3 regions of the Luteococcus japonicus genome follow, and region 2 is predicted to be linked to each of the others. Evidence: riboswitches for the same ligand, from Rfam matches in the RefSeq annotation. Region 2 holds a riboswitch; each other region holds the start of a gene.
The links. A riboswitch is a leader RNA that binds a small molecule or an ion and turns the genes downstream of it on or off. The one in region 2 is predicted to bind thiamine pyrophosphate.

Region 1: linked by a shared signal. The riboswitch ahead of EDD41_RS07410 (ECF transporter S component) and the one ahead of thiM (hydroxyethylthiazole kinase) in region 2 are both predicted to bind thiamine pyrophosphate.
Region 3: linked by a shared signal. The riboswitch ahead of EDD41_RS06100 (MFS transporter) and the one ahead of thiM (hydroxyethylthiazole kinase) in region 2 are both predicted to bind thiamine pyrophosphate.

What each region holds. Positions count from the first base shown of each region.
Region 1 is NZ_RKHG01000001.1:1,510,633-1,518,509, reverse strand. Features, by position in the region: gene EDD41_RS07440 (hypothetical protein) at 1-1,428, opposite strand, end outside; gene EDD41_RS07435 (hypothetical protein) at 1,641-2,237, shown strand; gene EDD41_RS07430 (hypothetical protein) at 2,257-2,742, opposite strand; gene EDD41_RS07425 (AAA family ATPase) at 2,973-3,473, opposite strand; gene EDD41_RS07420 (energy-coupling factor transporter transmembrane component T family protein) at 3,470-4,237, opposite strand; gene EDD41_RS17785 (ABC transporter ATP-binding protein) at 4,234-5,745, opposite strand; gene EDD41_RS07410 (ECF transporter S component) at 5,751-6,371, opposite strand; TPP riboswitch at 6,417-6,526, opposite strand; gene EDD41_RS07405 (DUF998 domain-containing protein) at 6,616-7,338, shown strand; gene EDD41_RS07400 (HhH-GPD family protein) at 7,276-7,877, opposite strand, start outside.
Region 2 is NZ_RKHG01000001.1:1,660,336-1,668,212, reverse strand. Features, by position in the region: gene EDD41_RS08125 (YhgE/Pip family protein) at 1-2,110, opposite strand, end outside; gene EDD41_RS17140 (ATP-binding cassette domain-containing protein) at 2,110-2,985, opposite strand; gene EDD41_RS08115 (PhzF family phenazine biosynthesis protein) at 3,042-3,863, opposite strand; TPP riboswitch at 4,069-4,162, shown strand; gene thiM (hydroxyethylthiazole kinase) at 4,156-4,956, shown strand; gene thiE (thiamine phosphate synthase) at 4,953-5,636, shown strand; gene thiD (bifunctional hydroxymethylpyrimidine kinase/phosphomethylpyrimidine kinase) at 5,633-6,442, shown strand; gene EDD41_RS08095 (TenA family protein) at 6,444-7,088, shown strand; gene hchA (glyoxalase III HchA) at 7,200-7,877, shown strand, end outside.
Region 3 is NZ_RKHG01000001.1:1,250,335-1,258,211, forward strand. Features, by position in the region: gene EDD41_RS06075 (hypothetical protein) at 1-82, shown strand, start outside; gene EDD41_RS06080 (SIMPL domain-containing protein) at 110-649, shown strand; gene EDD41_RS06085 (DUF488 domain-containing protein) at 667-1,029, opposite strand; gene EDD41_RS06090 (thiamine phosphate synthase) at 1,050-1,709, opposite strand; gene thiM (hydroxyethylthiazole kinase) at 1,706-2,488, opposite strand; gene EDD41_RS06100 (MFS transporter) at 2,485-3,813, opposite strand; TPP riboswitch at 3,807-3,916, opposite strand; gene EDD41_RS06105 (hypothetical protein) at 4,095-4,322, shown strand; gene EDD41_RS06110 (hypothetical protein) at 4,387-4,641, opposite strand; gene EDD41_RS18115 (CoA transferase) at 4,652-5,047, opposite strand; partial or broken gene EDD41_RS18120 (CYTH domain-containing protein) at 5,219-5,518, shown strand; gene EDD41_RS06125 (CYTH and CHAD domain-containing protein) at 5,635-6,690, shown strand; gene mnhG (monovalent cation/H(+) antiporter subunit G) at 6,698-7,018, opposite strand; gene EDD41_RS06135 (MrpF/PhaF family protein) at 7,015-7,293, opposite strand; gene EDD41_RS06140 (Na+/H+ antiporter subunit E) at 7,290-7,850, opposite strand; gene EDD41_RS06145 (Na+/H+ antiporter subunit D) at 7,847-7,877, opposite strand, start outside.

The DNA.
Region 1 (7,877 bases), 150 kb from region 2:
CGTGTAGTCACGCGAGAGGAGAGCGCCTACGTCGGTGGAGAACTTGTTCCAGACTGGATTGTTGCGGGGGCTGATGGCGATGTTGGAGGCCACGATGATGACATCGGCGGATGGGAGGCAGGCCACCGTGGCGTCAAGATCTGCTGGTGGGGTGAATGGATAGTGGTGGAACTGGGGGCAGGCAAGGTGCCATCCCTCCGCTCCACGGAAGTCAGCCCGTCGAGGTCCTCCCACTCGCGCGAAGGTTCCCGTGGGTCCCAGGCTCGCCAGGGCCCGGCCCTCGGCAGGCTGTGAGGCGGCTACCGCCAGTCGACCCCTGAACTCGTAGCGGTCATGCACGAGGAGTTGGGGGTTGAATCCGCTCAGGACCGTCGCGGCGGCCATGGTGGCTGCCAGGATTCGTCGATTTCCGGCCGGGACCAGGGCCGTGGCCACTCCCAGGGCCACGAGTGCGGGGAGGTAGAAGATCTGGCGATGGTGGGGCCAGATCGTGGTGAGTGAGGCGACGAGCACAGTTGCAACCGTCATCCACAGCAGCACTCGGGATCCCAGGGGATTGCGGTGTCGCGCCCAGATGGCCAGCAGGCCCGTGGTGGTGATGATGGTCATCGTGGTGGCGGTGAGCGCCAGCGTCAGGTGGATGACCCATGCCGGGGCCCCGTCCGCGGCCAGTTGGGCGGCGACACCGGGTAGGAAGCCGTGGCTGATCATCCCGTTCGCGTAGGCGGAATTCTTCCCCTGGGTCGTGATCCAGGGACCCAGGCTGCCCGTGGCGGCCAGGGCCGCCAGAATTGTCAGCCCTACCAGGACAGCCGCAGAGAAGAAGCCCCGAGCCTTGCGCCAGCGGCCTTGGATCACCAGTAGCGCGCCCACGAGGGCAATCGGGGCGACGACCATCTTTGTGAAGCACAGCAGGGCTCCCACGGTGCCAGCGGCGGTCCATCGTTCGCGGGCGGCGAGGCCCAGGGCGAGGATCCCCAGCGCCGTGCCGGGCAATGAGGTCATTCCGGCAATGTACGAGTCGCCGGTGATGATGAGCGGTGCTGCGACACATGCTGCCCACCATGCCGGCAACTGGTCCGAACCCAGTGCCCGGGACCAGTGCCAGACGCCGAGGCATGCGAGGCCGATCCATGCGATCTCTCCCAGCACGTCCCACTGTTCCGGCCACACCAGCCGCTCGAGGGACAGCGACCAGAAGAACAGTGGATCCTTGTTGTCCCACACGTCTGCGTAGAGCCGATCCCCTTGGAGCAGCCTCTCGGCTACAGCCAGGAAGACGGACCGGTCGCCCGTGGCATTCGGAACGGTTCGAGGGAAGATGACCAGGAGGACTCCCGCGGCCACGAGCCAGCGCCAGGTGGCGAGCGACCACGCGGCCGCCAACGTCCGGCCGCAGCGTCGGCCCAGCCCGCGCCGACCGCGCACGGGGGGAGGCTCGGCGAAAGCGTGGGCAGGGAGCGCTTCAGGTCCAGGAATGGTCACACCCCAAAAGATATAGTCGAAAGCATGTATCCCATGCGTCTTGGGTACGGTGTCGCCTGAGCAGATGCCGCTCTGGAGGCGCACGGGACACGAAGGGCATCAACTTCTGGTGCGCCCCGGTCCGGAACCGCACGTCAGGCAATATGGTCACTGTCATGACGATGCGCCTACTCGGCTGGGCGATGCTCCTGGTGGGGCTGGATCCCAGCCTCAACGGCTTCGACGTGCTTCCTGACGTCGCGGGCTGGGCCATTGCCTATGCCGTCGTCGAGGAGCAGGCGCTCGCGCACCCGGAGGCCTCGGTGGATTTCACGCGCGCCAAGCAGGCGGCCCTGCTGGCAGGCATCCTCGGCAGCATCACGATGGCGCTCTTCTTCAGCGAACAGTCGTGGGACGTGCTGCTCCACGCTGTGGGCCTGGGCGAAGGGCTCGCGGCGCTCGCCGCCACCTGGTGGATGTTGATGGGCGTCGCGGCGGCCTCGACAGGGCGCGATCAGCACCTGGTGCACATGGCGCGGCGGCTCGCCGTGCTGATGGCGGGAGTGCTGGTGGGGCGCGCCATGGCAGCAGGCTGGAGCCTCAGCGCCGCCATCGCCGGTCATGACGCCACGCTGGGCGGGACATCCGGCTGGGTGGCTCTGCGGCTCCTGGGTGCACTGGTCGAACTGGCTGCCTACGGTGCCCTGGCAGTCTTCTGCTTTCGACTTGATGGCCGGCCCTGGCTCCGGCCGCGGCTCGACCCCACGGCCTGACGCAGCCGGTGCCCGCGGGTCAGCGGGCCTGTGCCAGAGCCTGGCGGAAGTGTGACAGGAAGGGCTTGCACTTGCCGCGCGGGACCTGCTTCATGCCCTTGTGGTTCGGTGACCCGTAGGTGCAGTTCACCACCGATTCGGCCAGCCGCTCACGCGGCGAGGCCTTCCAACGGGCCAGCGATCCGGAGTAGTAGTAGCCATCGTTGAAGGCGAAGTAGTTGCCGCTGGGATTGCGAATGCCGAGGTCCGCGTAGAGGCGTGCCCGCTGTCGGGCGGTGGTGCGGTACTCGACGTGGTGGGTCAGCTCGTGCACCGTCGCCTTGGCCACCGCGGTGTTGCTGGTGCGACGGGTGGGCATCCCGCGCCACGCAAAGCCGCCGACGACCGGGGACCGGACGATCTGGCACTTCACGGACGATGCGGTGGCTGCATCGGCGGGGGCGACGGCGGAGAGGCTGCCGGCAATGCAGCTGGCCAGTACGAGCCGGGCAATGGGGGAGGACATGTGGGGGATCCTTGGGTCTGGGTGGCGAGACGCTCCCCCCGAGAGCACGCGGACCCCCGCCCGCGCGGCGGCCGGCCGTAGCGGCCACCGGGCAGGAGGCTAGACCATCCCGCGGCCTCCGCCACGGGCTCCAGCTGTCCCGGTACAGGGGTGGCTCGGCACGGGCCCCGACGGAGCCGATGAAAGTCCTAGTCCACGTGGGCGCGGAGGGCATGGGCCTCAGCAGGTCTTCAGTGCGGGGGGATCACGACCATGCAGGCGAGGCGCTGCGGCTCGTGGCGTCGCCAGTGCTCGGCCTCCTGGGCGGCCCAGACCTCCCACCACGGTTCGTAGCTCGCACCGTCGCGGGCCAACGCGCGGCTGCGACGCTCGTCGGCGGGCATGTCCAACCAGAAGGACAGATCCGCCAACCGGGCCGAATCGTGGGTCAGTGCCCCGCATCCCTCGACGACCATCGGCAGCCCGGGATCCAGCGCCACCCAGTCCGCCGGTTCCCGACGTTCCCAGTCCCAGCGTCGGTAACCGGGATCATGGGCGCGCAGGATGTCGGCCACCACCATCCGGGAGGCCGCCGCGAGTCCATGCCACCCCGGGTAGCAGTCATCCAGGCTGACCAACTGCACCGACTCACCGCACAGCACGCCCCAGCGCTCCACCAGTCGCCGGGCGAAGGTGGTCTTGCCCGCCCCGGAGCCGCCGTCGACAATGATCCTGCGCACCGGTCCGCTCATGACAGGACTGTCATCAGGGTCCCGAAGTGTGCTGCCGCGGCAAGGGATGCCGCCGCGATGGCCAGGCAGACCAACACCGCCAGGGCATCGGCGGCACCCACGCGCGAGGGCCGGGCCCAGGTGCGTTCGACCGGTGCCCCGAAACCCTTGGCCTCCATGGCGGTGGCCAGCCGCCCGCCTCGTCGCAGGGCCAGGACCAGCAGGGAAAAGCTCATCAGTGCCCAGCGCCGCAGCCGCCCGTCGTCGCCCAGCCCGCGGGCCCGCCGTGCCTGCCCGAGCACCCGCCAGTCCGAGGTGAACAGGGCCAGCATCCGGAAGCCCGCCAGGGAGCCCAGCACGAACCGGGCCGGAAGCCGCACCACCTGGGCCAGGCCGTCGGCCATCCGGGTGGCGTCGATGTCCGCGAAGAGCATCACGGCCGGCAGAGCCAGCGCGAAGATGCGGATGAACAGGGCCACGGCCAGGCTGATCGAACCGTCGCTGACCACCACTGGCCCCCAGTGCCACCAGATGCGGCCGGACGTCTGGCCGTAGAGCAGCATGCTGATCGCCCCCAGCGGGGCGATCAGCAACAGCGGGGCCAGCCTGCGCAGGATCCGCCGCAGGGAAACCCGGCAGGCCACCAGCGCCACCACCTCCAGAGCCAGTGCCACGCTGGCGCTCACCCAGTCCAGGGTCACCACCAAGGGCACGGAGAGGATGACCGCGAGCAACAGCAGCGTCGCGGGATTGAGCCGCTCCAGCAGGGTTCGGGGACGGCTCATCGCTGCGGCTCCAGATGGATCCGGTGCTGGGCCAGGGCCGTGATGAAGTCCGCGTCGTGGGTGATGCTGACCACCGCGCGCCCCTGGTCCAGCATGGCCCGCACCAGCGCCACCATGTCCAGCCACGTGTTGCGGTCCTGCCCGAAGGTGGGTTCGTCGAGGAAGATCACCCGTGGCCCGGTGGCGAGCACGGTCCCCACGCTGAGGCGGCGCTTCTCGCCGCCGGACAGCGTGAAGGGATTGGCCCCGGCAATCCGCGACAGGTGCAGCATTGCCAGCAGTTCGTCGACGCGCTCGTCGATGCGCTGGGTGGTCCACTGCGGGTCGACGGCGGCCAGGGCTCGCAGGCCCACGGCGAGCTCGTCGCGCACCGTGGTGGCGACGAACTGGTGCTCCGGGCTCTGGAAGACCGTCCCGATCCGGGTGATCAGGTCCCGCGAGGACCAGGTGCCGGGGTCAGAGGAATCCACCGGCCTGCGCCTGCCCCAGTGCCGTGGGCCCAGGACGCGGGCGGGACGCAGCTCCCCGGCCGCCACCACGCGGCCGTCGAGCCGGGGGAGCAGACCGGCCAGGGTAAGTGCCAGGGTGGACTTCCCGGCGCCGTTCGGGCCGGTGATCATCGTCGAGCGTCCTGCGGGGATGGTGACATCGAGCGCGTGCTGCACGACATGTTGCGGGTCGTGGCCGATGGCCAGTGCTTCGCCGCGCAGGGCCCAGGGGGCCTCGGCAGGCCCGGCCGTGCTTCCTTCTCCGTTCCCCGAGCCTGTCGAGGGGATGTCCACGCCCGGCACCCAGACGCCCGCGGCCAACAGGGCCTCACGCTGCTCGACGAAGACCCTGCCGGGCGCACCGTCCGCAAGGATCCCCCCGCCCGGAGCGAGCACGATCACCCGGTCCACCTGGTCCGCCCACAACTCCACCCGGTGCTCCACCACCACCAGGGTGGTCCCGCGCTCCCGGCTGAGGTGGGCCACCACGTCGCGCACCTCGCGGGCACCCTCGGGGTCCAGATTGGCGGTGGGTTCGTCCAGCAGCAGGACCTTCGCCTGCATCGCCAGGGCTCCGGCGATGGTCAGCCGCTGCTTCTGGCCGCCGGACAGGGCAGTGGTGGGTCGGTCACGGCCGACGTCCAGACCAACTGCGTCCAGGGCCTCGTCCACCCGTCGCCAGATCTCGTCGCGAGCCACGCCCAGGTTCTCCGCGCCGAAGGCGACGTCGTCGCCCACCCGGGCCAGCACCACCTGGGTCTCCGGATCCTGCATCACCAGCCCGACGTGGCCGTGGCGTCGGGTGGGATGGGCTCCGTCGACGAGCAGACGCCCTTCCTCCTCGCCCTCATCGGCGCCGCCCAGCACGCCCGCCATGGCGTGCATCAGCGTCGACTTGCCGGCGCCGGAGGCCCCCAGCAGCAGGACCCGCTCACCGTCGCCAATGGTGAAGCTGGCCCCGCGTACCGCCCAGTCGCGTCGGCTCGCGTGGCGCCAACCCCAACCCTCGGCGACGATCATCGGCGTCAGACCGCGCGACGGGTCTCGCGGCCGGACTCGAAGCGATCGAGCGCCCCGGCCGATGCCAGGGCCTTCATCAGCACCCAGGCCAGTCCTCCGGCCAGCAGCACACCGGAGATGACCAGGCAGACGAGATAGGTGGCGTTGAAGGCCAAGCTCTTCGCATGGTTGCCCATCAGGAAGTACTCGTTGACGAAGGCGCCCAGTGCCGAGCCGATTCCGGCGAAGGCTGCCACCGGCAGGCTCCAGCGCTTCCAGGCGAAGATCGCGAAGACGATCTCCGCGCCAATTCCCTGGGCGAGGCCGGAGTAGAGCGTGGTGATGCCCCATTGGTTGCCGGGCAGCACGGAGACGGTGGCGGCCAACAGTTCCACCAGCAGGGCGGCGCCCGGCTTGCGGATGACCAGACCGCCCAGCGTTCCGCCCAGGAACCAGACGCCAGTGATCAGACCGGCCAGGCCGGGCAGCACAGCCTCCAGCGGCCCCCAGACGGTGGCGACGGTGTTGTTGAAGGCCCAGAAGATGACGCCGACCGCAACGCCCAGGATGGCGGCGACGACGATGTCCACCACGCGCCAGCCGGAACTGCTGCGGGGACGGGTGGGGTCTTCGGTGATGGTGCTCATTCGTGTGCCCTCTCGAGGAATGGGCACGGGTGGCAGCCGGCCTTCGGTTGCCGCAAGAGGCCTCCCTGCGCTGGCATGATCCAGATCAGGTTCGACGGTCGAAGGTGCGAAACCTTCCTCTCAGCCCGGTGCTCCGGACTCCCGTGTGCACCCATGAGGCTAGCAGTCATTACGACCCGGGTTTCCCCCGGACAGGCCCTATGGTGGACGGATGCTGACCCGACAGACTCCTAGCGTTGCTGGCATGAGGAGCGCGCGACGGGTCTCGGCCGGGCTGATGATGCTGGGCGGCCTGTTCTATTCCGTGTGGCTGCTGGAACTCCTGCTGCCGACGAAGCTCTCGCCCCGGACCTCCTATGTCAGCGAGCTGGGGGCCAACGGTGAACCCCACGCCCTGCTCTTCCGCATGGGCGACACCCTGGCGGGAGTGAGCATGACGGTGGCCGGCCTGGTGGCCCTGCTCCTGCTGCGCAGGAGCCCGAGCTGGCGTCACGAGCGTTGGGCCTTCCGGTTGTTGGCGCTCTTCGGGCTGGCCACCGTCGCCGACTCCCTGTGTCCGATGAGCTGTGTGGCCACCCGCGACGCCGAATGCGCCGCCCGGGAGGCCAGCTGGCAGGTGCCGTGGACCCACCTGGCGCACACCGGCACAAGCACGGTGGCGGTCACGGCCCTCGGCGTGGCCTTCGCGGTTCTGCTGTGGCGTCGTCAGCGGGTGCGCTGCTGGATCGGGTGGGAGGGCCGCATGGTGCTCGGCGCGCTCTTCGTGCTGTGGCTGGGCCTGTTGGCGGCAACCCTCGCCGCCCACCTGCCCGGCGTCCGGATGGACATGATGGGCCTCGTCCAACGCGGCCAGTTGCTGCTCACCACCGCGCTGTTGATGGTGCTGGCCTGGCGTTGGTGGGGATCACAGCCGCAGCAGGCCACCGTCGTCGCGGACCAGCGCGTCGGCCAGCAGCCCGGCCAGTGAGCGCTCCGCCTGAACCCGTTCCGCCCAGGCCCCAAGCGCCACCTCGACGGTGACGCCCTCGGGGTTCTGGCGGACCAGGTCAAGCAGCACCCCGCGACACTGGCGGTCGGTTCCGTGCCAGGCCTGGGTGCGACGCGGGGGTCCGTCGTGCCGCGGGTGTCCGGCGGCCCGCCAGCGGCAGGAATCCTTGACGGGGCAGTCCTCGCAGCGCGGACTGCGGGCCGTGCAGACCAGCGCTCCCAGCTCCATCGACGCGGCCGCCCAGTGCGCCGCGCGCTCGTCGGTGTCGGGCAGCCAGTCTTCCGCCCGGCGCCATTCCGAGGCGGTGGCCGAGTCCGGCGGGAACTCCCGGCCGTCCTCCACGCGGCAGAGCAGGCGACGGATGTTGGTGTCCAGCACCACCGCGCGCCCGCCGAAGGCGAAGGACAGGATGGCGGCCGCCGTGTACTGCCCGACGCCGGGCAGGGCCCGCAACTCCTCCAGGGTCCCGGGCACTCGGCCGGCGTGCTGCTCGCTGATCACGGTGGCGGCGCGGTGCA
Region 2 (7,877 bases):
GTGGGTGCAGGTCGCTCATCCGGAAGCGTTGCCGGGCCCCGACGGCCAACACGTCCAGGGCCAGCGTCGTCAGCCCGATCACGGCCAGCACCAGCACGTCGCGGGTGAAGTGGCTCCACAGACCGCCGGAGATGACCACCCGGAAGGCGTCGATGGAATAGGTGATGGGCATGAAGGGGCTGATCCAGCGGAAGAAGGGCGGCAGGATCGCGGCCGGATAGGTGCCTCCGGTGGAGGCCAACTGGAGGATCAGCCAGACCAGGAGCAGGGCGGAACCGGGCAACCCCAGGGCGGTGCGCAGGAAGTGGGCGATCACGCTGAAGACCAGCGCCACCAGCAGAGTCAGCCCGACGGTGGCCAGTCCGTGCACCGGGTCCAGGCTGAGCGTCATCCACACCGTCGCCAGCATGACGAAGGCACCCGTCGCGGCCACGGTCCCGAAGGGGACCCAGGCGCTCAGCGCCAACCGCAGGGGGTTCATCCGGCCCGACAGCAGGCGGCCGGAGATGGGGCGCATCACCAGGAAACCCGAGATCCCGAAGACCCACATGGCGATGGAGAAGAAGAGCGGTGCCAGGCCGCGGCCGTAGACGTGCGCGGGGTTCTCCACCAGCGTGTTGACGTGTGCCGGCTTGCTGAGCACCTGGGCGGCGCCGTCGGCCTGCTCGTCGGTCAACGCCGGGATCTGCTTCACGCCATCGGTCAGGCCCTTGGTGAGCTGCTGTGAGCCGGACACCAGCTGGCCCAGGCCCTTGTCCAGTTTGGTCATGTTGGTGTCCAGGGTGGTCAGGCCCTCGTCCAGCTGTCCCATCCCGGTGGACAGTTGGCTGATGCCGCCGCCCGCCTTGGCCAGACCCGCATTGAGGGTGCCGGCCCCCGTGGTGGCCCTGTCGATGCCGGCGTGCAGGGTGCCCGCGCCAGCGGCCACTTGCTGGGCGCCGGCGTTGAGCTGCGTCAGCTTGGCCGAGGCGTCCTTGAGGTCCGTGGCGGCCGCCGAGTCCTGCACCCGCTGGTTCAGCAGCGAGGAGCGGGTCGACGCCCGGGTGGCGGCCGCGGCCACCCGCTCGTTGCGGGCCTGTGCCTCGGCGAGCTTCTTCTGCGCATCGGTGTAGGCGGTGGAGTCGGCGACGCCGGGCACACTGCCCAGGGTGGCCAGGGCCTGCTCCACGGCGTCCAGCCGGGTGTCGACGGAATCGGTCGCGCCGTTCACGTCGGAGCTGACGGCCTGGATGTCGGAGTCGATGGCCGCCGAGTCCTTCTTCACCTGGCCCTGGACCTCTGCCGCCCGGTCCAGTACCGGCACCACGCCGTCGGCCAGGGTCTGCGTACCTGCCGCCACCTGTTCGGCGCCGGTGGCCAGCTTCTGTGAACCCGTGCCCAGCTCGGACAGGCCGGCCTGCAGGTCCGTGCCGCCCTGCTCCAGCTTGCCGAACTGGCTGTCCAAGGTGCTGGCGCCGGTGGCCAGCTGGGCGGAGGCGTCGGAGGCCTTCGTCGCGCCGGTGGCCAGCTGGGCGGAGCCGTCCTTGGCGTCGGTGAGCCCGGTGGTCAGCTTGTTGGAGCCGTCACGGGCCTCGACCATCCCGTGGCGAATCTTGTCCAGGTTGGCGAAGACGGCCTCGAAGTAGGCCTGGACGGCCGTCTCGTTGACTGCCATCTCGATCTTGTTCTGCGCCTGCCCGGTCACCGAACCGATCACGAAGCCATTGGCGTCATTGCGGTGCATCGAGATCTCCGCGCGTCGCGGATGGTCGCCTGAACCACTGACCAGGTTGGCCGAGAAGTCCTTGGGGACGTGCACCGTCAGGTAGTAGCGGCCGTCCCGCAGGCCGTCCTCCGCGTCGGCGGCGTCGGTGAGCCGCCAGCCGAAGTCCTGCTTGGACATCAGGTTCTCGGTGAAGTCCCGCCCGGCGTGCACCTGTTGCTTGTTGTAGGTGACGCTCTGGTCCTCGTTCACGATGGCCACCGGCAGGTCCGCGAGGCGGCCATAGGGATCCCAGTTGGCGGCCAGGTAGATGGAGCCGTAGATGACGGGCACGAGGGTGGCGAAGATGAGGGCGAGCTTGGGCAGCAGGCCCCGGAAACGTCGCAGCTCGAAGCGGGACAGCAACATCAGGCGTCCTTGGTGGTGTCAGTGGGGTCAGTGGGGGCGTCAGGAGTGTCAGGGGTGTCAGGGGTGTCAGGGGTGTCAGGGGTGTCAGGGGTGTCAGGGGTGTCAGGGGTGTCAGGGGTGTCAGGGGTGTCAGGGGTGGGGTCGGCTGGGCGAGTGGGGATGGGCCGGGTGGGCGAGGCCTGGTCCTGCGCGTGCCGCGGCAGGTGCAGCACGAAGCCCGCGTCCTGGGGCAGTGTGGGCTTGTCCAGGTGCCAGACGACGGCCTTCGCCGGCAGCGGGCTCTGGTCCAGGGCGCTCATCACCACGTGCTGCCCGTCCTCCAGGAGGATGTCCAGGCCATCGTGGATCCATCCGAGCTGGCGGTCGGTCAGCGACTCGTCGATGTCGTCGAGCACGACATAGCGGCTCGGCGCGAGGCAACCCAGTACCAGCGTGAGCAGGGTCCGCTCGACGGCGGGCATGCGGTCCACCCACTGCTCGGGGTCGAAGCGGTGGCCCAGCTCCCGCTCCAGGTGGGCGAAGCGCTCCCGGCCGCGGCGCACCCCGATGCCCTCCGCGATGGCTCGCTCGTCGCGTGACTCACCGATGGTCAGATTGGGCTCCAGGTCCGCCAGACCGGTGATCCGGGCCACGGAGACCTCCCGGCGCAGCTTGCGGGGGTGGGCGATGCCGTCGATCTCGCCGACGGTCAGTTCACCCTGGACACCCTTGAGGCGCCCTGCCAGGGCCAGCAGCAGGGCCGAACGGCCGGAGCCCTGCTGGCCGGTGACGACGCCGAGCTGGCCGCGGGGCAGGTCCATGTCCACCGGGCCGAAGACCATCGACGTGCGCCCGGCCATCTCCAGGCCACGGGCCTGCAGCAGTGTCTCGTCCATGCCCGCAATATATTCGCACCAAACAGTGTAGAGAAATGCTCTTTCTTCGCTGGGACTCAGCTTTCGATGGCGCCGCGGACCCGGGTGACCACCCTGCCGCCCACCCAGATGTCGCTCCCGTCGTCGTGGATCCGCACCCGGCCGGCGCGTCCCACCTGACCTCCCTGGGCCGCTACGTAGGTACTGCCCACCAGGCCGCGCTCCCGCAGCCATTGCGCCACCGCGCCGTTCAGTGAGCCGGTCACCGGGTCCTCCCGGTCATCGGTGATGGCACGAACCTCGTAGGCGGCATCCCGTCCCGGCTCTTCCAGGCCCACGAGGCCGACCTTTGCGTCAGCACGGTCCGCGCGGGGACGCACGGCACGCACCGCCTCGGCACTGCTCAGCTGCACCATCCGCCAGCCGGGGCCGTTGTCACCCCACGCATGGGCGACGACGTCCTGGGGTGACAGGTCCAGGACACGCAGCAGCTCGGCGAGTTCGTCGTCGGGCAGCGGGCCGGCACGCAGGCAGGGCGGGGTGGCGAAGGACAGCTCGTCGTCGGCGACGCGCACCGGCACCAGGCCGGCGCCGCACTCCTGGACGACCACACCGGGGGTGCGGGGCTGCCCGTCGAGCTCCAGCCAGGCGCGGGCCGTGCCCAGCGTCGGGTGCCCGGCGAAGGGGAACTCCTCGAAGGGCGTCATGATCCGTACCCGGTAGTCGGCCTCCGGGGTGGTGGGCCGGAGCAGGAAGGTGGTCTCGGAGAAATTGGTCCACGACGCGATGGCGCGCATCTGCTCCGTGGTCAGGCCGTCGGCCTCGGCAACCACCGCGAGGGGATTGCCGCTGAAGGCGGTGGTGGCGAAGACGTCGATCTCGAAGAAGGGATGGCGCATGCCCACCATCCTTGCGCGCCTGACCAGTCCATCGGGTCCGGGCCGCGGTGCCTGTGCGTCGGGTCCTCTCCCTCACAGATCAAGCTACGTGAGTTGCGCCACCCCGCACCCACACACCCGCACCCACACACCCTCACCCCACGCCCACGGCTCCGTGGCTGTGCCCCCCGGCAGCCACTGGCGGCCCGACGTGCGATAGCCTTCCGAGAAGGACGCGGGGTGCCACGCAGGTGGCTGAGAACAGACCCGTCGAACCTGATCTAGTTCGGACTAGCGAAGGGACGTCTCTTCAATGAGCACATCCGTCATTTCCCCGGCAGAGCTTGCCGATTCCCTGCGCACCCTGCGTGCCCAGACCCCGTTGGTGCAGTGCCTCACCAACATCGTGGCGGCGCAGTGGACGGCGAATGTCCTGCTGGCGGCCGGTGCCGCGCCCGCCATGGTGGACAACCCGGAGGAGGCCGGGGTCTTCGCCGGCGTCTCCTCCGGCGTGCTGGTCAACACCGGCACCCCCTACAAGGAGACCTACGACGCGATGCGGGTGGCCTCCGCGGCCGCCCACAGCGCCGGGACCCCGTGGGTGTTGGACCCGGTGGCCGCCGGCGGCCTGCCGGTGCGCACCGCCTTCGCCGTCGAGGTACTGGCCAACCGTCCGATGATCATCCGCGGCAATGCCTCCGAGATCTCCGGCCTGTCGGGTGGGGCCGGCGGCCGCGGCGCGGACTCCACCGCAGCCCCCCAGGAGGTGCTGGACCTCGCCCACGAGCTGGCGCGGAGCACCGGCGCCGTGGTGGCCGTCTCCGGCGCAGTCGACCACATCACCGACGGGGAACGGCTGGTCCGGATCCACAACGGCCACGAGGTGATGACCCGGGTGACGGGCGTGGGGTGCAGTCTGGGCGGCCTGATGGCGGGCTTCGCGGGTGTCAGCGAACCGCTGCTGGCCGCCAGCGCCGCCACCGCCCTGATCTGCGTCGCCGCGGACAATGCCGTCGCCACGAGCCAGGGGCCCGGGAGCTTCGCCGCAGCACTGCTCGACCAGCTGGCCCTGGTCACCCCGGAGGAACTGGAAGAGAAGGTGAGGTTGTCATGAAGCCCACGTGGGCTGAGCGCCCCCTCACGTCGGCTGAGCTTGTCGAAGCCATGAGCGTCTACCTGGTCACCGACACCGGCATGTGCGGTGGCCCCGATGGAGTGGTCCGCACCGTCGCCGCGGCCGTCGACCACGGCGCCACCTTCGTCCAGGTCCGGGACCCGGACATGCCGGACGAGGACTTCCTGGCGCTGGCGAAGGGCGTCGTCGAGGTGGTGGCGGGCCGGGTGCCCGTCGTGCTGAACGACCGCGTGCACCTGGTGGGCGCTTCGGGAGCGGACGGGGCGCACATCGGGCAGGGCGACATGCCGCCCGAGCAGGCGCGGGAACTCCTGGGGCCCGACGCCATCCTGGGCCTGTCCGTGGAGCGCCGCGAGCTGGTGGAGGCGGCCAACGCGCTGCCGGCCGGGACGCTCGACTATGTGGGGATCGGGCCGGTGTGGGCGCAGCAGACCAAACCGGATGCCCAACCGCCGATCGGCCCAGACGGGCTGGCCGAGCTGGCGGCGCTGAGCACGGTGCCATCGGTGGCCATCGGTGGCATGGGGGGCCCCGGGCGGATCGCCCCCATCAAGCCGACGGGGGCTGGAATGGCGATCGTCAGCGCCATCTGCGCCGCCGAGGACCCCGGTGAGGCCACCGCAATGATCGTGCGGGAGTGGCAGGAGGCGACGGCATGATCCCCAAGGTGCTGACCATCGCCGGCGTCGACCCCAGTGGCGGCGCGGGAATCTTCGCGGACCTCAAGGCCTTCAGCGCGCTGGGTGGCTACGGGATGGGCGTCGTGTGCGCGTTGACGGCGCAGTCCACCACGGGTGTGACGGGTGTCTCCGGCGTCGAGCCGGGCTTCGTCTGGCAGCAGTGGCAGACGCTGGCCGATGACATCCTTCCCGACGCGATCAAGATCGGGATGCTGGGCAGCTCCCCGGTGGCCGAGGTCGTCGGACGGATCATCGACGACTACCACGTCCGCGGCGGGGAACACGTCGTGCTGGATCCCGTGATGGTGGCCACCAGCGGCGACCGCCTGCTGGACCGCGAGGCGGAGGCTGCCGTGCGGGCACTGGTCCCGAAGGCCTCCCTGATCACCCCGAACCTGCCCGAGGCGGCGGTGCTGCTGGGGGTCGACGAGGTGACCGAGGCCTCCGCGATGGCGGGCCAGGCCAAGGCGCTGCTGGAGCTGGGGGCTCAGCGGGTGCTGCTCAAGGCCGGGCACCTGGCGGGCGGCGAGATGGTGGACATCTACGCGGACGCGCAGGGCGTCGCGGAATTGGCGGCACCCCGCGTCGAGACCGTCAACACCCACGGCACGGGCTGCACCCTGTCCTCGGCCATCGCGACCCTGCGGCCGCAGCGCGACGGCTGGTTGGAGGCCGTCAGCGACGCCAAGACCTGGTTGACCCACGCACTGGAGCACGCCGACGAATTGCACGTCGGCCACGGGCACGGGCCGGTGCACCATTTCTGGAACCTCTGGGAGGACTGACATGAGATTCACCGACGAGATCTGGGCCGAGGCCCGCCCCATCCTGGACGCCATCGAGCAGCACCCCTTCGTCACGGGGCTGGGCGACGGGAGCCTGCCGCGCGAGGTCTTCGCCGGCTACATGACGCAGGATGCCCTCTATCTGGCCGACTATGCGCGGGCGATGGGCATGCTGGCCTTTCGAGCCACCGATGCCGATGACATCACCTTCTGGGGTGTCGGGGTGCAGGGGGCCATCGTTGCGGAGCGCGAGCTGCACGCCGCCCATGTGGAGGTGGGCGCCGGGCAGATGTCGCCGAGTAGCCGTGCCTACACCAGCTACCTGCTGGCGACGGCCGCCGCTGCCCCCTACGAGGTGGGTGTGGCCGCGATCCTGCCCTGCTTCTGGATCTACCAGTGGGTGGGGGACCGGTTGTTGGCCACCGCCGGTGACCTGGCCCAGCATCCCTACGGCGACTGGATCGGCATGTATGCCGATCCCGCCTTCGCGGAGTCGACGCTTCGGGCGCGCGAGATCACTGACCGCTTGGCCGAGGCCGGCTCCGACGAGGTTCGCGTCCGGATGCGGGAGGTCTTCCTGCAGGCGTCGCGCTACGAGTGGATGTTCTGGGATGCCGCCTGGCGCCAGGAGACCTGGCCGGTCTGAGGCCTTGCCGGGCCAGCTCCTGTCAAGGCTTCCTCTTTCCGCGAACCCATGCGGTGTCGGGGGCCGCGGCGCGCAAGACTGGGCTCATTCCATGACGTGAAGGAGACCCAGATGTTCGACTCCAAGAAGCCCCAGCCGGACACCGCCGAGCACGACGCCTGGTTCCCGTCGGAGTTCTCGCTGGCGCAGTACGTGCCGCCGATGACGGACTACGAGGCGGCCGAGCCGGGCACCGTGGCCAGCGGGCCGCGCAAGATCTTGATGATCGCCACCGACGAGCGCTACTTGCCCGTCGAGGGCGGCCAGCTCTTCTCCACCGGCAACCATCCGGTCGAGACCCTGCTGCCGGTGATGCACTTGGTGCAGGCCGGTTACGAGGTGGAGGTGGCGACGCCGTCGGGTCTGATGGCGAAGCTGGAGCTGTGGGCCTTCCCGGCCAAGGACCAGGCCGTCAAGGACGCCTACGAGGCGCTGCTGCCCAAGCTGAAGGCGCCGAAGAAGCTGGCCGACGTGATCGCCCACGAGCTGGGTGCCGGTTCTGACTACGCTGCCGTCTTCATCCCCGGCGGGCACGGCGCCATGATCGGACTGCCGTCCGACGAGCAGGTGGGGACGGTCCTGCGCTGGGCGCTGGACAATGACCGGCACATCATCACCCTGTGCCACGGTCCGGCCGCGCTGCTGGCCGCCGGGGATGCCTTTGCTGGCTACAAGATCGCCGTCTTCCCCGACAGCCTCGACGAGGGCGCCAACGTGAAGATCGGCTACCTGCCCGGCAAGCTCACCTGG
Region 3 (7,877 bases), 410 kb from region 2:
CTGCGCACCGCAGGGCCGCCGCGCCGACGTGCACGAGCTGGCCACCCTGCACCCTCGTGACCACGTCCGCCTCGCCGCCTGACCGCGTCGCCCCCGTACCCTGAAGCGCATGCTGATCACCGTCGAAGGCCGCCACAGCGTCGAACTGCCCGCCGAACTGGGCACCCTGCACCTTGAGGTGCACTGCACCGACGAGGACCGCGCCCGCGCCATGCAGGCGGCCCAGCGCAGCGCCACGCGCCTGGTGGACGAACTGATGGGACAGGCCCCGGTGGAGCGTCATGACGTCGAGGCCCCGCGCACCTGGACCGAGCAGCGCTTCGACGCACAGGGCCAGCCCGCCGGGATCGTGCACCACGCCGGGATCATGATGCAGGTGGTCTTCCGCGATGCCGTCGCCCTGTCCGAGTTCTCGGCCCGCTGGGGCGAACAGCCCGACGTGCAGCTGGGGCACGTCGCCTGGGACCTCACCGAACAGACGCGTCGACGCCACGAGGACGAGACGCTCGCCGCCGCCATCACCGACGCCCGCCGCCGAGCCGCCGTGATGGCAGCTGCAGCCGGAGCCGGCGAGCCCACACTGGTGGAACTGTCCGACCCCGGTCTGCTGGGTGTCGGCGCCGCCGTCCACGCGCGTCTCGAGGCGTGACCGCGCCCGTCCAGATGTCAGGCAGAGCTTCGTCCAGATGTTGGGTAGAGCTCGCGCAGCCACTCCTGGAGCACGGGGACGTGGGAGTTCCCGACGTCCTTGTTCCCGGTGAGGAGCAGGACCTCCTCGTGCTCTCGCAACTGGGCGGGCAGCCCGTCGTGGTCGGCCCCGTCGAGCTGCTCACGATAGCGACGGACGAACTCGTCGTGGCGCGTCCCGCGCTCCTCATGGAACCAGCGACGCAGCCCGTCGGAGGGGGCCAGGTCCCTGGCCCACAGGTCCAGCGCGGCCCGGTCCTTGCTGATGCCGCGCGGCCACACACGGTCCACGAGCACCCGCAGACCGTCAGGCTGTTCCTCGTCGCGGAATCCTTGCCGCATGGATGTCCATGGCCCCGAGCCTAGGTCTGGGCGGCAAGCCGACCACGCTCGTAGCCAGCCAGGACGCCGCGCACCAGGGCCTCGGGATCTGCCGCCTGCATCACGTGACGCACCATGCACACGCCGGCGATGCCCGTCCCGGCAAGGGCCTCGACGTCAGCGGGCGTGACGTCGCCGATGGCCAGGACCGGTATGCGTGATGCCTGCACCAGCGGCCGGTATCCCTCGACGCCCAGTGGCGCACGTCCCGAGTCCTTTGTCGGGGTGGGGCGGAAGGGCCCGGCACCCAGGTAGTCGACGACGCCCGCCTGCTGCTGCGCGCGCTGCACCAGCTCCAGTGTCCCAGTCGTGAGACCGACCAGTGCGTCGGGGCCGAGAATCTGACGGGCCGCCTCGACGGGCAGGTCGTCCTGCCCCAGGTGCACGCCGTGCACGGCGGCCCCGGCCCGGCGGGCCGCCCAGGCAACATCGGTTGCATCGTCCACCACGACGCGGGTGTCCGGATTGGCTCGCTCCACAGCGGCTGCCACGGCCGTCACCAGGGCCAGCAGCTCCCGGTCACCACCCTGCTTGTGCCGCACCTGCACCACGCCGGCGCCACCCCGCGCGGCAGCCGCGGCCACCTCGACGGTGCGCCGGTCATTTCCAGAAGTCACCAGGTACATCCGCCAGTCGGTCATGAGACGCTCGCTCCTCGTTCCACCTCGTCGCCGTCCAGCTCGAAGAGCTGGTCCACCAGTTCCACCTTGAAGGATCCCGGCCGGGGGCAGGATCGCGCCGCCCGCTCCCCCACCACGCCGAGCCACACCGTCGCCGCGACGGCGGCATCCAGCGGACTGGCGACGCTGCAGCAGGCCGCCGTCAGGGCGCCCAGGGTGCAGCCCGTGCCGGTGACCCGGGTCAACAGCGGGTGCCCGTTGCTGACCCGGACCTCACGGCGGCCGTCGGTGATCACGTCCTGGGCACCGGAGATGGCCACCACGGTGCCGTACCGAGCCGCGATCGTCCGGGCCGCGGCCAGGGCCTCGGCCGGGTCCGCGGTGGAGTCGGCTCCCCTGCCACCCGTCGAGTCCCCGGCCAGGACCAGCACCTCCGAGGCATTGGCCCGCACGACGCTCGGCCCAAGGGCCAGCAGCTGGCGGGCCAGGTCCACCCGCACCGGGCTGGGCCCGATGGCGGCCGGGTCCAGGACCCATGGCACCCCCAGTTCACGCGCCACCTCCACCGTGGCGGGGATCCCGCCCCTGCCGTCGGTGCTCAGCGTGCCGAGGTTTGCCAGCAGGGCATCGGCGCGGCGCACCACGAAGGGCGCCTCGTCGAGGGTCTCGGTCATCATCGGGCGCGCCCCCGCCGCCAACAGCGCGTCGGCCACCAGGTTCATGCTGACCGCCGCCGTGAGGCAGTGCACCAGAGGTTCCCGGCCGCGCACGCCGCGCACCACGGCCCCGGGGCCGCTCACACCGCCACCTGCTCGATCTCGGCCGGCGCCAACCGGGGTCCCAGCGCGGCCCCGAGCGACACCAGCGCAGAGCCCGCGATGAGCACCAGCACCACGGCGGCATTGCGGCTGGTCCCACCGGCCAGCCACGGAAGCCAGTAGGGATAGAGGGCCGGCAACACGATCGACGCGGAATATGCGGTGCCGTACCCGGTGGAGCGCACGTGGGCGGGAAAGGCCTCGCTCAGGTAGGCGCCGACCGGCCCGTAGGCGGTGACGGTGAGCACCTGCGCCAGCACCGCGCCGACGATGAGCCCCACCAGCCCCGGCCCCGTGCCCATCATCCACAACCAGGCCGCGGAGCCGCCGACGGCGGCGATCGTCGTCGCGAAGAGGAAGTAGCGTCGCCGGCCGACCAGGGTCGACAGGTGCCCGGTGAGCGCCATCACCAGCGCCTGTCCCACCGACGCGAAGCCCATCACCACGGAGGCCCGGCCCGCCGAGAGCCCGGCGTCGCTGACCAGGCGTTGCCCGAGCAGCAGCACCACCATCTGGGTCATCAACCACAACCCGCTCATCAGGCAGAACATCCGCCAGAAGGCGCCCCGCCACGGCCCCAGCACCACCTCGCGCAGGCTGCCACGGGTACCTGCCTCGTCGATTCCCGGCCGCACGGCCCGGGTGGCATCGGCCACGTGTCGCCGGTAGAAGACGAACATGGCGCAGGAGGCCAGCCCGCCCGCAACGAAGGGAAGGCGCCATCCCCAGGCCGCATAGGACTCCGGCCCCAGGGCCATCAGCATGCCTGCCGTGACGAAGGCGATCGTCGCCTGCGCACAGGGTGCCATCGCCATGATCAATCCACTGAACAGCCCCCTGTGGCGCGGCGCGCTCCACTCCATGGCCAACGGCACCGCCGCCGAGTACTCCCCGGCAATGAACATGCCCCCGACGAAACGCAGCGCCACCAACAGCGCGAAGGTGGCGCCGCCCAGCACCCGGTGCGTGGGCAGCGCCGCGATCAACAGCGTGCAGGCCGCGGTGCCGGCGATGGCGACGGCCGTCGTGCGGGTGCGTCCGGCCCGGTCCGCGATCCGTCCGAAGACCGTCGCGCCCACCGGGCGGCCCAGCAGCATCGCCATCACGACGATGGCCGTGCCGGAGGACGCGGCGCTGGGCCCCGCAAGGGTCTTCATGGCCGGGGCCAGGGCCAGCGCCGGCAGGAAGATGTTGACCTGGTCCACGTAGTTCCCGATCACGCCGCCGGTGAGGGCGGCGCGGCGATACGTCGCCCGGCTCACCCGCGGGGCCGCTTCGACGAGCGTGTGGGCATGGATCTTCGTCATGACATCTCTCTTCCTTCGCCGGCATGATCCGGGCAGGTTCGGACGGTCCGAGCGGCAACAGCTCGATCTCAGCCCTCTGCCGAGGGCTCCCGTGGGATGTCCCACACCCTAGCGGTGTGTGAGGTGTGGCCCGCGCGACGGGCATCAGGTGACAGGCGGGTGACGGATTGCTCAACGCGGGATGAGATGAACCCGAAGACTTGCTGAATCGGCTTCGGAGAAGCTGAAAGAACCCCGGTCAAGGGCCAGAATCGCCCCTCGCATCGACCAATCTGGGTGTCATGTCCGCACTGATTGGAATCGTCGTCCTCGCCCTGTTCTGCCTTGCCTTGTTCGTGGCGATCCCCTTCCTGCTCGCCCCGCTCGTCCTGATCGGCATGTACCTGCACCGTCGTCGTGAGCTGGCCCCCGAGACCCGAGCGCAGCAGATCCCGGCGCGCGCGGCCACCGTCGCCAGCAGCCGTGAGGAGGAACGCGAGGCCGCTCGGGGCATCGCCCAGGCCGCCTGAGCACAGGGGCCGAGGCCTCGGGTCAGTGCGGACCACGAGGCGTCTGTCCCCTACTGCGCCGTCCTCAGATGTCGCGCAGCAAGAGGCCCCAGGCGACCAGCTGCTGGACGCCCTGGTCATTGACGTCCTCGACGGACTCGTCCCAGTCCAGCGCGCGCATCAGCTGCGCCGCCTCCGCATTGCGCTGCTCCACGGGAAGGCTGAGCAGGCGCATGAAGGCTGCCTCGTTCTCCTGTGCCTTTGACGGGTCGACGTGGTTGAGGGCGCCGACGGTCATCCCGAGCAGCGCACCGATCATGAAGTCATCGGGCTGGTCCATGCAGGCGAACCTATCGGACGCGGGCCAGCGGGATGTCCCGCTCCCCCGCCCACGCCTCCCAGTCCGCCACGCTCCGGGCTGCGAAGAGGGTCTCCAGCTCCTCCCGGCTCCCCTCGACGCCCAGCTCGGCGCGGGTCCGCTCCCAGAAGTGCGGCTCCAGCGCGGCCAGGGCCACGTAGCCGTCGGAGGCCCGGTAGATCCCGTAGCCGGGCAGGGATCCGCCAAGGATCCCGTCGGGGGTGGTCAGGCCGTGGCGGACCGGGTCACCCATCATCTGGGCGAGATCACTCAGCGCCACCTCCCGCAGGCTTCCCCGCCCCGTCCGGCTCGCGTGCAGCACGGCGGCGAGTGCCTCCCCGACGGCCCGTTCCGCGCTGTTCAGGTCCGCCAGCAGGATCCTGGGCATCGACGGGGGCTGCAGTGTCCCTACCTCCGCCTGGTAGGTGAGGTCATGCTTCCGCGGGATTTCGCCGAAACCTAGCGCCGTGCGCAGGTGCTGCAACACCGTGCGGTCCAGTTTCGGATGGCGGAGCCAGCTAGGCTGGCCGCACGACAGCACCGCCGCTGAGGAGACGACATGTCCGTGGAGATCGAACGCAAGTTCCGCCTGCCCGAGGGCGGCCGGATCAGGGCACTCGACGGCGTCACACTCGGCGCGGGGGACGAACTGTCCCTGCGGGCAGTCTACTTCGACACGCCTGACCTGGTGCTGGCCCGCCGCGGCATCACCCTGCGGCGCCGCACCGGCGGACACGACGAGGGGTGGCACCTCAAACTGCCCGGCGAGGGCCATGCCCGTGAGGAGATCGGCGCCGAGATCCTGCCCGGTGCCAGCACCACCCGCGTCCCCCACCTGTTGCGCAGCCACGTGGCCGATGTCGTCAAGCGCGCGCCGCTCGTGCCCGTCGCCCGCCTGGACACCGCCCGTCGCGAGACCCCCTGCTCGATGAGGGAGGAACCACCGTTGCCCTGCTCTGCGAGGACCAGGTCACGGTGCGCCGCGGCACCGAGGAGCACGCCTGGCAGGAGGTGGAGGTGGAACTCACACCCGCCGGGCACGAGGGGGACCTCGACGCGATTTCCCGGGCCCTGGAGGCCCAGGGCGCCCAGGCACAGCCAGCCACCTCGAAGCTGGTGCAGGCGCTTGGCAGCCTCTTGACACAGCGCACGGAGGACCAGCCCCGGAGCGCCGCCCAGGTGATCGGGGACTACCTCGCCACGCAGGTGGGCATGGTCCAGGCGATGGAGCCGGAGGTGCGCGCGGACGCCCCCGACGCCGTGCACAAGCTGCGGGTGGCCTGCCGTCGGCTGCGCAGTGTCCTACGTGTCTATCGCGCCCTGATGGATGCCGAACGCACCGAGCCGCTGCGAACCGAACTGAAGTGGCTGGGAGAGGTGCTCGGAGGGCCCCGCGACGCCGAAGTCCTCCGCGAACGCCTGCACGAAGGGCTGGACCTGATGCCCGACGAGGGCATCCTCGGCCCCGTGCGCGAGCGGTTGGCCACCGAGCTCGACGCCCGTCATGCGGCCGCGCACGCCGCCATGGTCGCGGCCCTGGACGAGGAACGGTACGCGGGGCTGCTGGAAGCCCTGACGTGCCTGCTGACGGACCCGCCCTTCCTGCCGGGGGCGGAGCGTCCGGCCCGGCAGGTGCTGCCCCGCCATCTGGACCGCGCCACCCGCCGGGTCTCCATGCGCTGGGCCGCGGCGTGCGCGGCGAAGCGCCCGGAGAAGATGGAGTTGGCGCACGAGGCTCGCAAGAAGGCCAAGGCCTCGCGCTATGCGTGGGAGGCTGCCATCCCGGCACTCCCGAACGCGGAGCGGGCGGCGGCCGCCTGGAAGCAGGTCACCGAGTCACTGGGTGTCGCGCAGGACACCGTCGTCTCCCGGGCACGTCTGCTGGAACTGACCGCCGCCGCCGGGGAGGCCGGGGAGCCCACCTTCACCTACGGTGTGCTCTACGGGCGTGAGCTGGCCCACCAGGACGACGCCCGTGGGGTGGCGGACCGTGCCGTGCGGATTGCCCGACGGGCATCGCGCACCCACTGATCCACCCTCAGGACTCGCGACGGTGGTCCACGGGGCGCCCGCCGCGGCCGGTGCGCAGCGCGGCGCGGCTCATCATGTGCGAGGCCACCGGCGTCGTGACCAGCTGGAAGAAGGCCACCAGCACCAGCATCCCGATGTCGAAGCCGGAGCGCAGCCCCAGCCCGACGCCCAGCATCACCAGCACCACGCCCAGCACCTGCGGCTTGGTGGCAGCGTGCATCCGGCTCAGCAGGTCACCGAAGCGCACCAGGCCGATGGACGCGCACAGGCACAGGAAGGCGCCCGCCAGCATCAGCAGGCTGGCGGCCAAGTCCAGCGCGACGTTCACGGCGCCACCTGCTCATCGGCGTCCTTGGCCACGAACCGGGAGATGGCGACGGTGGACACGAAGCCCAGCAGGGAGACGGTGATCAGGATCGGCAGGGTGGAGGTGTCCTTGGTGATGACGGCCTCCAGCCCCAGCGCGCACACGATCACGGCCACCAGCACGTCATTGGCCAGCGCCCGGTTCAGGACGGTGGGACCCGCCACCATCCGCGCGAGTGCCAGCAGTGCTGCGGCGGCCAGCATGATGCCGGTGGCCCAGTGGATGATGCTCATCATTCCCCTTCCTGCATGGTGCGCAGCAGCCGCGCCTCGGTGGCGCCGCTCCCCGTCGGCCTGGTGGCGACGCTGAGGGCGGCCTCGACGCGGTCCTCCAGTGCCCGGACCTTGGCGCGTTCCAGCGACAGGGCCTCCGGATCGGTGATGTCCAGGACGTGCAGCGTGAGGATGCCGCTGTCCTGGTCGAGGTCGATCACCACGGTGCCGGGCACCAAGGAGGTGAGTTCGGCGACGATGGTGCGACGCAGGTCGTCGTCGAGGCGCAGGCGAAGGTCGATCAGTGCACCCCTGCCGATCGGGGCGGGCCGCAACGCCAACCACGCCACATTGGCGCTGGCCAGCACCAAGTCGGTCAGGAAGCGCAGCACCAGCCGGGCCAGACCGAGCGGCCGGATCCGCAGGGTGGAGATCATCGGGGGCATCGGGAAGAACCACAGGATGCCGGCCGCGAGCAGCAGGCCGAAGAAGAGGTTGGCCCAGCTCAGGTGGCCCATCAGCATCAGCCAGACGGCGGTCAGGCCGATCAGCGGCAGGGGGCGCAGGCGTCGCAGGATCATCGCCCGGCCACCCCCAGCACGTCGGCG